2 regions of the Ruegeria sp. BH8 genome follow, and region 1 is predicted to be linked to the other one. Evidence: riboswitches for the same ligand, from Rfam matches in the RefSeq annotation. Region 1 holds a riboswitch; the other holds the start of a gene.

What was found. A riboswitch is a leader RNA that binds a small molecule or an ion and turns the genes downstream of it on or off. The one in region 1 is predicted to bind cobalamin.
Region 2: it holds a riboswitch for cobalamin, as region 1 does, so the genes downstream of both, ACR0AD_RS18450 (hypothetical protein) here and ACR0AD_RS19890 (DUF4198 domain-containing protein) in region 1, are expected to answer to the same signal.

Annotation. Positions count from the first base shown of each region.
Region 1 covers NZ_JBQFSP010000023.1:11,244-18,480, forward strand. Annotated here, with positions in the region: gene ACR0AD_RS19855 (hypothetical protein) at 1-645, shown strand, start outside; gene ACR0AD_RS19860 (hypothetical protein) at 638-1,636, shown strand; gene ACR0AD_RS19865 (hypothetical protein) at 1,713-1,928, shown strand; gene ACR0AD_RS19870 (energy-coupling factor ABC transporter ATP-binding protein) at 1,945-2,595, opposite strand; gene cbiQ (cobalt ECF transporter T component CbiQ) at 2,592-3,371, opposite strand; gene ACR0AD_RS19880 (cobalt ABC transporter permease) at 3,371-3,934, opposite strand; gene cbiM (cobalt transporter CbiM) at 3,931-4,542, opposite strand; gene ACR0AD_RS19890 (DUF4198 domain-containing protein) at 4,549-5,334, opposite strand; cobalamin riboswitch at 5,467-5,665, opposite strand; gene ACR0AD_RS19895 (ROK family transcriptional regulator) at 5,787-6,992, opposite strand; gene ACR0AD_RS19900 (substrate-binding domain-containing protein) at 7,167-7,237, shown strand, end outside.
Region 2 covers NZ_JBQFSP010000015.1:47,652-54,888, forward strand. Annotated here, with positions in the region: gene ACR0AD_RS18430 (bifunctional 2',3'-cyclic-nucleotide 2'-phosphodiesterase/3'-nucleotidase) at 1-549, shown strand, start outside; RNA gene ffs (signal recognition particle sRNA small type) at 590-688, shown strand; gene rsgA (ribosome small subunit-dependent GTPase A) at 847-1,875, shown strand; gene ACR0AD_RS18445 (alpha/beta hydrolase family protein) at 1,911-2,768, opposite strand; cobalamin riboswitch at 2,901-3,119, shown strand; gene ACR0AD_RS18450 (hypothetical protein) at 3,210-3,617, shown strand; gene ACR0AD_RS18455 (protein-tyrosine phosphatase family protein) at 3,609-4,121, opposite strand; gene ACR0AD_RS18460 (DNA polymerase III subunit gamma/tau) at 4,294-6,057, shown strand; gene ACR0AD_RS18465 (YbaB/EbfC family nucleoid-associated protein) at 6,247-6,600, shown strand; gene recR (recombination mediator RecR) at 6,662-7,237, shown strand, end outside.

The DNA of each region.
Region 1 (7,237 bases):
AACAACCAGCCTTCGAACACGCTGACCATTGCAGGGGGCGACATTGGCACCGGCCAGGCTGTGCCCACGTCGCAACTGGCCGAAATCCTCAAGGCTGCGCCTGATCTTGCAAGGGCGGGAACTGATCTGACGGGCCTGAAGGAGTTGCAGGCGCAACTGGCGCTTGAAACGCAATCGGTCGCCGCCGGTCGGGACAAGGCCATCGACACGGCGACGGATCTGACCAAGGAGCTGGTTGGAAAGGCCACGGAACTTGCGGGTAAAGGTCAGGAAATCGCTGCCGCCCGCAAAGAGGAAGAGGCCAAGAAGGCCGCCGCTGACAAGAAGGCATTCGACGCCAGCAATGCCGCCAAGATCAAGGGGTTTGAGGATATCGCCAAGAACGCTTCGGGTGTTTCCGCGCTGATCGGTGGGCAACCGGATGGCAACCGGGCCGGTTTCGTTCAAAACCTGTTCAAGGATTTCCCCGGCGGGGCTACGGCTTTGGCCAACCCGTCCAACACGCTGCTTCTGGCCAAGCTTTTCGGGGCCTTCACCAAGGCAAATGCGGATGCTGATGACGGCAGCGCGACCAAGGCCGGCAGCCAGTCGGTGCTGGATTTCCTCAATGGCCTCAACGCCCCTGCGGAGGACGACAATGACTGACACGAGCACAAATGTGACGGACAAACCGGGAATTGATGAAAGCCTTGCCGAGGCGATCATCAACATCCTTGAAACGACCAACTCTCCGGCGATCCAGCGCGCCCGTGAGGTGATCGCCCATAGGCTGGCCATTGCGGGCGATATTGCCCCTTCGCGCATCCCTGCGCCGCGCAACATCACCGAGATCGGCGGCTATATCAATCTGCTGAGCGAGTATGGTGAGTCCGAACAGCGCGCACGCATGATCGCGGCTGCTTTGGGTATTGCAGGACCGCAGATTTCGCTGCCGCAGCCGGGTGCCGTTCCGCCGTTGTCTTTCATCACTCGCGACGGTGCAAGGCCCGTTGGTCCGCAGCAGGCCAGTTTCCCGCTGAGCTTCACGATCCGCAGTGATTTCGTTCCGGCCTTCGACAATGCGTTGCAGGAGATCGCGATACGTGGCGGCGCGGTGCCGATCCTGACACCTGTCAGGGTCCTGCCGGCCGCCGGATCAGGCCCCGTGACCGACGGCATCGCACAGCTGGCTTTGATCGGTCGAACCCTCAACCTGGCACCGACTGCGGCGCTGCATGCCGTGGCCACCGACCCCCTGTCGCTCAGCCGTCCGACTGCGGGTGGCGGGTTCGAGGTTCTGGCACGGGTCATCGACGCCGCCGCCCCGATTGCCGGGACCATCGCGGCGGCAGACTGGACAAGCTGGGAATGCGATGCTGCTGCCTGTTCCGAGGTTGACAGCAACGATGCGCGCTTTGCCCTTTCACCGATCCTGAATGCGGCCGGTTGGCACCAGGCGGCTGATCCCGGCAATCCCAACAGCCTGTCCGATCCCGGCAGCTGGGCCGCGTGGCAGAACATCACCGGGCTTGTACCCGGCGTCACACGGTTCGCGGATGAGCTGCAATTGCTGTACCCTGCCGAGATGCTCATCACCTCGCCGGTTTTTAACCAACTGGACAATGTCTGGACGGGAAGCGCATTCGCCGCGCCATAGGACCCCCTCTGCGACCGCAACAATGTGATTTGGCGGCACTTGGCTTTTGCGGCTACGCTTGAACAGGAGGGCCGCCATGCAAAACCCGGAACGTTTCGAAAAATTCTACTTTGCCAAAGTTGGCATGGGCGAAGCCTGCGGTTGCGCCGAGCGCATTATCGACGTTTTCGAATTCAACCGAAAAGGTGGTGCGCAGTCGAAACACCCGGTGAAACAGGACCGGCGCGGACGCCTGTCGTTTCGGGCATGGGCGGTCAGATATGGGCTTATGAGCCGAAAGCGGAACAGCTGAACACGTATTGGTCCTGTCAGACAGAAACCAGTTTTCCGTCTCGCAAATCCAACGCATCCGGTGCCAGTTCGGCGCGGAAGGCCGGGGAATGGCTGACAAGAAGGATCGCTTGCGGCAATGCCCGGAGGATTTCCAGCAGCCGGGCCTCGTTCCGTGGGTCCAGCGCGTTGGTAGGCTCATCAAGCAGCAGAACCTCGGGCTCCATCGCCAGAACGGTCGCCAGCGTAACCAGCCGTTTTTCACCCCCTGACAACTTGTGGGTGATGCGGTTCTTCAGATGCATCAGGTCCAGATCACCCAACACGTTTTCTACGATGGCTAGCGCTTCGTCGCGCGTTCTGCCAAGGTTGAGCGGGCCAAAGGCGATATCCTCGGCGACGGTCGGGCAGAACAGTTGATCATCCGCATCCTGAAACACAAGCCCCACCCGGCGGCGAACGTCGTGAAAATCAGCCTCATGCACCCTTTGCTGACCAAAGATCCTGACCGTGCCGGACTGTGCGCGCTGCAAGCCAAGCGTAATGCGCAGCAAGGTCGATTTTCCTGCCCCGTTCGGGCCCGTCAGCGACAGGCGTTGACCAGCGGACAGGCTGAGGCTGGCACCGTCAAGAACGGGTGGCTGACCGGCGTAGGCAAAGCGGATTTCTTCAAGCGCAATCAGTGTCATGCCAAATCCAGTATGATCAGACCCGCGCAAAGAGCACCAAGACCTGCGGCAAAAACGATGTCCCTTCGGGTCAGGGTAAAGTCCTGAAGCAACAGCATACGGCCTGAAAAACCCCGGCATTTCATCGCATCAAGAATGCGTTCGGATCTTTCGATCGCGCGCACCAGCATCATGCCCACGAGATAGCCAAAGCTGCGATAGGTGTGCCAGTTTGTTGCCGGGCGAAAGCCGCGCACTTTCATGGCCGCGCGCAGGCGCAGGTATTCTTCCCGCAGAACCTCGATATATCGGATGGTGAACATCAAAAGGTGAACCAGCTTTTCGGGGCAGCGCAGGCGGTGCAGGGCGTGGCCAAGCGTGACCGGCTCCATCGTGCCGACCAGCACCATAAGGGACAGGATGACCGCGTTGGCCGTCAAGGCGATCTCGACCGCTTTCCAGAAGCCCTGCCAGCTTGCGGGAAACCCCCAGAGCGTAAACATCGGGTCGCCGGGCATGGAGAATGGCAACAACACCAGCATGAACAGGATGAACCCGTCCATCATGGCCATGCGTTTCAATGTCTTCCGCCAGGGCAGACGCGACGCGGCAAGAAGCGAAAGGGACACCGCCAGAGCCGCGCACAGCGCTGTCAGCGAGGACACCGCCACTGTCACCACCGCGAAGACAACCGCCATAACGATCCGCATCCTAGGATCAAGCGGGTTGATCGCGCCGCGCCGCTGCGCGCCCGCTTTGACCAGCGTGCTTTCCTGTTGTCCCAGAACATGCGCCATCAGGCCGCCAGCTTGCGGCGTGCCGCAAAGTAAAAGCCCAGACCAAACAGACCGACAATATATCCGATCCCGCCCAGAACAGTTTGCAGATCATTTTGTTCGCGGTAAGCCGCGATTTCCCGACGCAGCGGGCGCAGCTCATCCCGCACGGCTCTGGCAATGACCTGTTGTTGTTCAGTGCTGAGCACCGCCGCTGTCTGGGCAGGTGCGTTTGTTGGCGGGGTATCAGGTTCCGCTTCAACGCCCATGATCCGGGCGACATCCGCAGCGGGCATGGTGACCTCGGCCACATGTCCGGCACCAAGGTTTGCAAAGAATGTATGGGCCACCGGCGCGTTTGGCGTGTAGATAAAAAACCCGTCTGCATCTGTTACGATACGGCCCAGCTCGGCTCCGTCCGGGCCGTTGACGATGACCTCGGCCCCGCTTGCCATGTCACCATTGGAAAAGCCGATTTCGCCTTCGATGGCGTCACCGGATTTAAACACTCCGGCTATGACCTTATGCGCCAAGGCAGGTAGGGGTGCGCAGCACAGCGCCAGAATGATTGCCAGATACCTCATGCGACCGCTCGTTTGACAAACAGCTCGGGCTTGACCTTGCGCGCCAGCAAAACCGCGAACCCGGTCAGGATCGCCTCAATCGCCATGACAGGAATATGTGCAAAGAAAACAATCTTAGCCGCAGGCAGGAAGGCATCCCCGGACAAGGCCAGTGAAAACGCAACCATGCCGGTTGTGGCGGCAATGGCAAAGGCACCGCCGACCCCGCCCCATATCGCACCTTGCAGCGGTGAGCCGTGGGCGATCAGGCGGCCAAAGATCAGCCCGGCCAGAACCGCGGGCAACGCGATGTTCAGGGTGTTGATCCCCAATACCGTCAACCCGCCAAAGCCAAAGAAGACGGCCTGCAGCAAAAGCCCGACGAACAGGGCCGGGAATGCGGCCCAGCCCAGCAAAAGCCCGGCCATTCCGTTGAGGATCAGATGCACTGACGAAGGGCCAATCGGCACATGGATCAGCGATGCCACGAAAAAGCTGGCAGACAGCACCCCCGCAGTGGGGATGCGATCAAGATCCAGCGACCTGAGGCCCATGGCAATTCCACCCGCAGCAGCGACGGCTCCGCCGATCACGACCGGGTTGGACAAGGCTCCGTCAACGATGTGCATCTACGGTTACTCCAAATCCCAGGCGCGGATCCAGATGACCGCGTCCTGGCTTAGTTCTTTGCCGTTGTGTTTGGTCACGGGACCGGCGCCGAGTGCGGCAAATCCCCAATATCCGGCTTTTGGAACGCCAAACGTGAAATACCCGTTATCATCCGAAGTTGCGACCAATGCACCACCCGGCATCGGCGAGACCGACGGGGCGGAAGCGGCCGCGCTTTCCATGTCCGGTTCTGCGGCCATGTACTCGATCTCGATCTCGGCACCCGCAACCGGTTGGCCTTCGGCCATAACCCGACCTGTAAACGTCGAACCCGCGATGATGTTGGTTGGTTTGTTGAGCGGGATGATCTCAACCGGCAGGCCCACCGGGTTCATCCAGTCGGTCGGCAGTTCATTGCGGTTCAGGAATGCCTTGGCGATCTGCTGGATATAGATATCCTCGGATTCCTCATAATAGGGCTGGGGAACAGTCACCAACACATAGTCGCCCGACCGTTTGACGGGAACATAACCCTTGAATGCCGCGCCTTCGTTTTCGCCGCCGGTGAAACGTACGGGTTCCAGGGTATCCAGCAGATCGGTTTTCTGACCGTTGTGGATCACGTAGAATTCCTGCGGCTTGTCCAGATCCATGACATGCCCGTTCGAGAACGGATGCCAAAAGATCAGCTTGACCGGAACATTCCCCGGTGCGTCGATCATGGTGTCAGCGGTGTATTCCAGCAGGAAATGCGCATTTGCCATCGCTGGAAGCGCCATCGCCACAGCGGCTGCGGAAAGCAGCTTGGTCATCAATAGTCGTCCTTGTCCCATCGCACCAACCCCGGTACGAGATGCGTTTTGACTGCGGGGACGTCCAAGCTAAGCTGCTTTTTCAAGCATCCTGCTCCGACGCACATCCCGTCGCCGATTAGGAGTGCCCTTGTCAAAGGCACATGTCCGGCAGGTATCCTGACTTGCGGGTCAAAGCGTTGGGCTGGCCTTCCCGGATTAACACCAGTGGCACTTCAGCCCTGCTCGCCGCTTACAGTTGCGGGTGCAGTTGCGGAATTGGGCCAAAGCCCGCACCGCATTCCCTATTGATTCCAGAGCACGCCCCGGAACCGGACATGCCGAGCGGCTTGCCAGACTTCTTCGGCATCCGTCAACGATCAATTGCGCTGGCTGTCAAAAAGTTTAGCGGGCGATGCCCTTTTTCCGACGGATCCGCTTTGGATGCAGGTCAGGGTTTTTCGGGAATGAACCTACCCTTCGAGCAGGTATCTTTCCGACAATGGCAAACTGGCCGCCCCCAATGAGCGGGCATCCGGGCCTGCCGTCCCCGCCAACACCAAAGGCCGTTCCAGCCCGGTCAGGTTCAGGTCGGATAGTTCGACCTCAACCAGTTCCACCAGCCGCGCCTTAATGCCTGCGGGCATCCAGCCATCAATCTTGACACATTCGAAGTCGATCAGGCTGCAAGATGAGACTGTGGCATGGGCGATCCCGTGCGCCGCTTGTTTCAGCCAGTTCTCAAGGTGGGTTTTCGGTACGTCCCAATGCTGTGTCGTTTCCCAAATTGAACCGGCTGTTGCGGCATTCTCACCTGTCGCGCGCTCCAGTACATAAAGACTGGCGACATCTATCAACGGTTTCACTCCGCCTGCGTCGTCCGGCACAGGCAATGGACCAAGCGCACCGGCATTTCCCCGCCCCGAAAAGATGGAGCCGTTCAGAACCACCCCGCCCCCAATGAAGAAGCCCACATAAAAATACAGGAAATCTCGTGGGCCTTCCGCCGGGCCAAAGACCAGCTCGGCACCGCAGGCGGCCGTTGCGTCGTTCTGTAGGAATACCGGCAAGTCATAGCTTGAGGCCAGTGCGCCTTTCAGGTCCGCGTCACGCCACGGATCCATTTTCTCCTGCGGAACCTGCAATGTCTGCGCCCAGTCCCAAAGGTAGAACGGCATCGCAATCCCAAGACCCGCGATCCTGCCGCGCGCTTCGGGCGACAGCGACGTCATCACTTTGTCGAGGCTTTCCTTGGAAAAGCTCAATGTCGCCTCGGGCGTCGGAAAATCATAAGTCCGCCGCTCACGGTGCCTGACATTGCCAAGGAAATCCGTCAGCACCAGCTCGGTACTGCGCCGCCCGACTTTGAGCCCAAAGAAATACGCGCCATCCGGATTCAGGCGCATGGGAACCGAGGGCTGCCCGACTTTTCCCCGGATCGGTTCGCCCCGCAGAAGCAGCCCATCGGTTTCCAACTGGCGCATGATGACCGAAACCGTCTGTGCCGACAGCCCGGTCATCCGCGCGATCTCAGATTTTGCAAGGGCCTGATGGCGCCGGACCAGTGACAGGACAAGCCGTTCATTTCGGGCCCGCATTCCGCTTTGATTGGTGCCGCGCATGTCTGGCTCGCGTACGCCAGCGGTATTGTCCAAAGAGTTGTTTGCAGACACGGCCATCCCCTTCGTGACGACAATGTTGAAACCCTTCCTTTCTGTCAATAATAAATAAGAGTGATTTATTTATTGACTCAAAATTCGAATCTTGTGATGGTTTTCACGTTCGATCGGGCCGGATTTCGCCCGATCAGACGTATGCCCTGACGGGCATTGGGAAAACTGGGAGGACTACCGATGAAACTTGCGAAACTTGCAGGCGCTACGGCGCTGGCGGTTACGGCCATGGCAAGCAGTGCAATGGCCGA
Region 2 (7,237 bases), on a different contig from region 1:
CTGGACTGGTTGGAGATGTCGGCCAGCGTATTCAACCAGTTAAAGCCCGGTTCCGAACCCGAGCTGATCAACCCTGAACGGGCCGGATACAATTTCGACATCGTGTTTGGACTGTCTTATCAGATCGATCCCACGCGGCCGCCTCGTTACGATGCGCAGGGGAAAATAATCCGCCCCGACCAAAAGCGGATCAGCGATCTGACATATGCAGGCCGTCCCGTACGACCGGAGCAGATGTTCGTTATGGCGCTGAACAATTACCGCGCCAGCGGAGGCGGGCATTTCCCGCATGCGACAACGTCTGAGCTGATCAGCCTGCCACCGCTGAGCATCAAGGACCTTGTGCAGGTTTACCTGGCGCAGCACCTTCCGCCCGACCCGATCGCCACGCAGCCCTACCCGTTCTCGCTGATGCCGCAACGGGGCGTGACAACAATTCTTCGCACAGGTCCGGGTGCCCTGAAATATCTGGATGAGTTGCACAGGTTCGATCCCGTGTCGCTGGGCTCGGATGGCAGGGGATTTGAACGCATTCGCCTGACGCTCTGATGGGTTGTCTTTTCCCGATGCCTTCCCTATATCTCGGACTCGAGAGGTTGGCGCGGGCGAGCGCCTCGCCAACCTGGTCAGGTCCGGAAGGAAGCAGCCACAACGAGCCCCGCTTGGGTCGATGTCCAACCTCTCACTTCGTGAACCACAGCCGCAGGAGGGCTTTATGATTGTAGTGAAAACCCTTCGGGCAGACTGGTTCTGATTCACCGGAATCACCGGACTGCCTGAACACACGACCTGCGGATGCGCGATTGCCATCCGTTGGCATTGCTGTTTCTGAAAACAGGCAGATAAATGTCTTATACGCTTTCGGACCTGGGATGGTCCTCTCACTTTGCCGCGCAACACGCGGCTTTTCCTTCCGACACGCCCTTTCGCGTTACCTCGGTTCATCGGGACCGTCTGATCGGGCTGAGCCCGAATGGTGAAATCCCTTTGCTGACACCGGATAGTCCGACCGGTTCATATGCCGTCGGGGATTGGATTCTTGCGGACGCCGAATACCGCGTACGTCGCCTTCTGGACCGGCGCAGCCTGCTGCAACGCAGGGCTGCCGGTACAGGTGCCACAACACAACTGATTGCCGCTAATGTCGATGTGTTGTTCATCGTCAGCTCGTGCAACGCCGATTTCAACCTGCCTCGGCTGGAACGTTATCTGGCGCTGGCGCATCAGGCCGGATGTTATCCGGTCGTCGTCCTGACGAAAGCTGACCAGTCGGATGACCCCGGCAGTTTCTCGGGACAAGTGCAATCTCTGGACCCTTTTCTGTCGGTGCTGGCGATCAATGCGCTGGACCCGGCAGATGTCGAAAAGGTTCTGGCATGGTGCCCCAAAGGCCAGACCGGCGCGCTGGTCGGGTCGTCGGGCGTAGGTAAAACGACGCTCAGCAACGCCATGACGGATCAAAACCTCGCCACGTCTGGAATTCGCGAAGACGACGCACGGGGCAGACACACGACAACGGTGCGCGCGTTGCACGGGATGGGTAACGGTGGCTGGCTGATCGACACGCCGGGAATGCGCGCACTGCGTTTGCTGGACGCTCAGGACGGGATCGACAACGTGTTCTCGGACATCACGGAGCTTGGCCAAAGCTGTCGCTTTTCGGATTGTCAGCACGAGACCGAGCCCGGCTGTACCGTGCAGAACGCAATCGACGAAGGCGTTCTTGATCCGGCGCGGCTGGACCGCTGGCGCAAGCTGCGGCGTGAAGATCAGCGAAACTCGGAAACCGTTGCCCAATCGCGGGCGCGGGACAAGGCGTTCGGCAAGATGGTGCGCGGTGTCATGCAGGACAAGAAGCTTCGCAAACGGCCATAACTGCAAGGTGTTAGGAAAACCTGCGTCGCGTCTGATCAGGCGATCAGGCGCGGCCAGACCGCTGCATTGCGACGGGCAAATGCTCCGATATGGCCTATTTCCGGCAGTCCGAATTCAGCAGGCTTCAGAAGGTGGCGTCTGGCCTCGGGGCCATACAAATCAGCAAGGCGCCAAACCGCCTCGGGCGGAGCCATCTGGTCATCTTCGAACGTGAACAGATCCACTGGTGTTCCAGAACTGCCCCAATGCGCATCAGGCAAATTCTGCCCGATCTCGGGAACGTAGCTAAGAGGGGCTGTACACCATTTGCGCCATTGCCAGTAGACCGAGGCGGGCAGGTCCGAACCAAACCCGATTGCTTTGCCGGGTAGATAGCCAAGTGCCCGCACCATCAGCGGTGCATGGCCATACCAGAACAGCCCTGCCAACCCCCGATAGGGCCATGGGTGATCTTTCAAAGTCACCAGCCCCGAACACACACCGATCATTCGGTCGATCTGGTCGATATCCGGCTGCACCGGCCCCAGCATCGCACCGACGGAATGGCCGATGGTCCACTGCTGCGCCTTTGGAAACCGCCTGCGCATTTCGGCCCGTGCCGCTGGCATATCGATCAACGCCCAATCCGCCATTGTTGCAGTTGCGTCTTTCAGGCGGCCGACCAAAGAAAGCCCGTAGTCCCGATAGTCATAGGTCAGGCAAGCTATCCCCCGCTCGGTAGCCAGCCATCGCGCAAAGTGTTGATAATAGTCACGCGGCACACCCGTGGCACTGTTAAGTACGACAACGGTTTCCGGCTCACCCACTGGCCGGTACAGCCGTGCCGACAAGGTCACGGACCCTGACGGAAAGCGGAAATCTTCGATCAACACCGTCTGTTCCGTATCCAACATGATCCCCGGCTTTCGCTGAAACAATGGTTTGCCTGCCTTCGATGCCGACGAAACTAAGCCGGAACGTAAACCGCATCCAGCATGACCAAACGTCCGGCCTAAAGATCGGCTTGACTCGGAACGCGATCAGGCGCTAGCGGTTGTGTGATGGTTTCCGGCCCCAACAAGAGGTCGGGATGAAAAGGGAACACGGTGCGGTTTGTCTGGTCACACAGATATCAACCAAGTCCGCGACTGCCCCCGCAACTGTAAGCGGTAAGCAATGCCGAAATACCACTGGCCCACGGGCTGGGAAGGTCGGCAGAGCAATGACCCGCAAGTCAGGAGACCTGCCATCGGAACTGAAACCGAAACTCGGGCGGGGTGTCCGGGCAGGTCCTGACAGCGAGATGCTGTCCCACCTGCCCCAATATCCAGCCCACCACGCGCGGAGGGCGCAGGATGATCTGGAAGACAAAGTCACACGAATACAGCGCAACTGTGTGCCAGCGGACGGGCAATACCTGCCCGGCTTTGGCGCGACTGGCCCGCTCGATTTCCGAAGCCATGGCGCAGGCGGTTTCGGCCACCAGCGAAGATTTCGAATTTGAAGGCAACAGCGCGCTGTCACATTGCGCGGAAGGGTGCATGGCAACGATCCGAGCGCGATCCGACAGCGTTCGCGTTTTCTGCGGGGCGCACCCTGATACGGCAATTCGGGACCTTGATGCCTATGCCGATTTGATCTTCGGACCTACATTCAGCACGCTGCCCTCGGGCATTGTCGCGAACCCGCCTTGCGCCATGATCGAGGTTTCAACGATCCGGCCCCGGAAAACCGGCTACGCACCCCAGCAGCTGTCAGCTTGATCCCACTTCCACCTGTGCCGGGGTGATCCGGGACGCCCAGGCCAGCTGCGCATCGGTTTCGACAGCGCAGGGGCGCACGGCCCGCAGGCGGTCCAGTGCGTCGCTGGCGCGTTCACCGCATTCAACCATCAGTCGCAGAACAATCATCCCGGATCTGCCGCACCCCCCACGGCAATGCACAAGAACCCGGCCACCGCCCGACAGCGCATGTCGGGCCGTGGCGCTGACCTCTGGCCAGGCCTTCTGAACCGCCTGCGTCGGTGCTCCAAAATCTTCGATCGGCAGGTGAACCCACCGGCTGGCACGGCTTTGGATGTCGCTGCCAAAGTGCTGCGCGCCATCCTGAAGCATTTCAACATCCGTCGTCATTGAAATCACAAGGCCCGGTTTCCAAGCCGCAATCATATCCAGATCGCCGACGTAATCCCCGCCACGCCCGGGCATTGAAGTAAGGGCAAGCGTTCCGCCTCCGACCTGCAGAGCAAAAATGACCAGCTGCGACATGAAGTGCGTCCTCCCCCAAGGTACTCTTTAAGAAATGAGTCATTAAATCCGCTGGACCAGTTTAGTTGGAAACCAGCCCGTTTCTGAAACAAAAAATCATCACGCCCCACAGTGGACGCGGAGTGCCGCCGCCACTACGCTGTGCCGAAGCACCGAATCCGAGCGAGAAGACATGACAGACACACCAAGCCCCGCCTATCAGGTTCTCGCCCGCAAATACCGCCCGGAAACCTTTGCCGACCTGGTGGGTCAAGATGCTATGGTGCGCACCCTAAAAAACGCCTTCGAGGCCGACCGGATTGCGCAGGCCTTTATCATGACCGGCATTCGCGGAACGGGAAAAACCACCACGGCGCGGATCATCGCCAAAGGCATGAACTGCATCGGACCGGATGGAACCGGAGGACCGACAACCGAGCCTTGCGGTCAGTGCGAGCATTGCGTCGCAATCATGGAAGGTCGCCATGTCGATGTGATGGAAATGGATGCGGCCAGCCGTACCGGCGTCAACGATATCCGCGAGATCATCGACAGTGTCCGCTATCGCGCCGCCAGTGCACGCTACAAGATCTACATCATCGACGAGGTTCACATGCTCTCGACCAGCGCATTCAACGCGCTGCTCAAGACGCTCGAGGAACCGCCCGCACATGTGAAATTCATCTTCGCGACCACCGAGATTCGCAAAGTGCCGGTCACGGTTCTGTCGCGGTGTCAGCGCTTTGACCTGCGCCGGATCGAGCCCGAAGACATGATCGGCCTGCTGCGCAAGATCGCCGGGGCCGAGAGCGCGCAGATCGCCGACGATGCGCTGGCGTTGATCACCCGCGCCGCAGAAGGATCGGCCCGCGACGCGACCTCATTGCTGGATCAGGCAATCTCGCACGGGGCCGGAGAGACGACGGCAGATCAGGTCCGTGCGATGCTGGGTCTGGCCGATCGTGGACGGGTTCTGGACCTGATGGACATGATCCTGCGCGGTGACGCGGCAGGGGCGCTCACTGAACTGAGCGGTCAATATGCGGAAGGCGCCGACCCTCTGGCCGTGCTGCGCGATCTGGCCGAAATCACGCATTGGGTGTCCGTCGTAAAGATCACACCTGACGCGGCCCAGGACCCGACGGTTTCCCCCGACGAACGCACACGGGGCCAGCACATGGCCGAGGCCTTGCCGATGCGGGTTCTGACCCGGATGTGGCAAATGCTGCTGAAGGCGCTGGAGGAAGTCTCTGCCGCGCCCAACGCGATGATGGCCGCCGAAATGGCTGTTATCCGACTGACGCATGTCGCCGATTTGCCCAGCCCCGAAGAGCTGATCAAACGGCTGCAAGACGCCCCACCTTCGCCACCCGGCGGGCCGGGCGGGGGCATGTCACCGTCCCGGCAGGCCCCGGTGGCAACGCAATCCAACGCGACCCCGCCGCCTGCCTATACATCGCCCCCGCGCGGCGCGGGTGGCGCACCGGTTGCTGCACTGGCGCAGGATGCACAGACGGCCCTGGCCCGCTATCCAACCTTCGGGCATGTGGTGGAACTGATCCGCACAAACCGCGATGTGAAACTGCTTGTCGAGGTGGAAAGCGGCGTGCGCCTTGTGTCGTACCAGCCTGGCCGGATCGAATTCACCCAGACACCTCAGGCACCGTCGGATCTGGCGTCGCGATTGGGCTCTGCCCTGCAACGCTGGACCGGCAATCGATGGGCCGTCTCCATTGTCTCGGACGGGGATGCCGCGACCATCGCGGAAGTGCGGGACCGGGCCGAGCTGGCCCTGAAAGCCGAGGCCGAAGAACACCCGCTGGTTCAGGCCGTGCTGACGCAATTCCCCAAGGCAAAGATCATTCGGATCGAAACACCGGAGCAGCGCGCCGCCAAGGTTGTGACCGAAGCCCTTCCCGAAGTCGAAGAGGAATGGGACCCGTTCGAAGAGGATTAGGCCTCAGCCCGTGGGTCCACGTTTCAAGAAACCGGCATACTCACGCCCCTCCACCATGCAACTGAGGGAGGGATTGCAGGCGCATAAATGATCGGTCCGCGACGCTCTGATCTGGACAGGCGGGAGACCTCTTGTGCCACCTGCCTGCGGTCCGTATTTAGAACCAAACAGAAACACAGGAGACGACTGATGCTGAAAGGACTCGGCGGGCTTGGCGGACTGGGCGACATGGCAAAGATGATGAAATCCGCACAAGACCTGCAAACCAAGATGACCGAAATGCAGGAAGAGCTGAACAACATGATGGTTGTCGGCGAATCCGGTGCAGGGCTGGTCAAGGCAACGGCCACAGCCAAGGGTGAACTCAAGGGGCTGGACATCGACCCGTCCATCTTCAACGGCGACGACAAGGAAGTGGTCGAAGACCTGATCCTGGCCGCCATCAAAGACGCTCAGGCCAAAGCTGCCGAACGTTCACAGGAAGAGATGGGCAAGCTGACCGAAAGCATGGGCCTGCCCAAAGACATCAAGCTACCGTTCTGAGCTTCATCTTTTCCCAAATACTCCCGCCGGAGGCTTCCTCCGGTGCAAAGCAGGACAGGCCATGGGAACGAACAGCGAAATCGACAATCTGATCGATCTGATGGCCAAACTGCCGGGGCTGGGCCCGCGCTCGGCCCGCCGCGCGGTGCTGCACCTGATCCGCAAACGCGCTCTGCTGCTGACGCCCCTGTCAGACGCCATGCAGCAAGTGGCCGTCACCGCCCGCGAATGCCTGAATTGCGGCAATGTGGGCACCACGGATATCTGTGACATATGCAATAGCGAGGCCCGAGCGACCGGCGAACTCTGCGTGGTCGAAGACGTCGCCGACCTCTGGGCGATGGAGCGGTCAGGGGTCTTCAAAGGCCGCTATCACGTGCTGGGTGGCACGCTGTCTGCACTGGACGGGGTCGGCCCGGACGAGCTGCGCATTCCCCGCCTCAGGGATCGGGTCCTGGCCGAAGGGATCACCGAAGTGATCCTTGCCCTGAACGCCACCGTCGACGGCCAGACCACCGCCCATTACATCGCGGATCAGCTGGAAGGCCAGGTGCGCCTGACCTCACTGGCGCAAGGCGTGCCCATCGGTGGAGAGTTGGATTATCTGGATGACGGGACGATCACGGCGGCGCTCCGG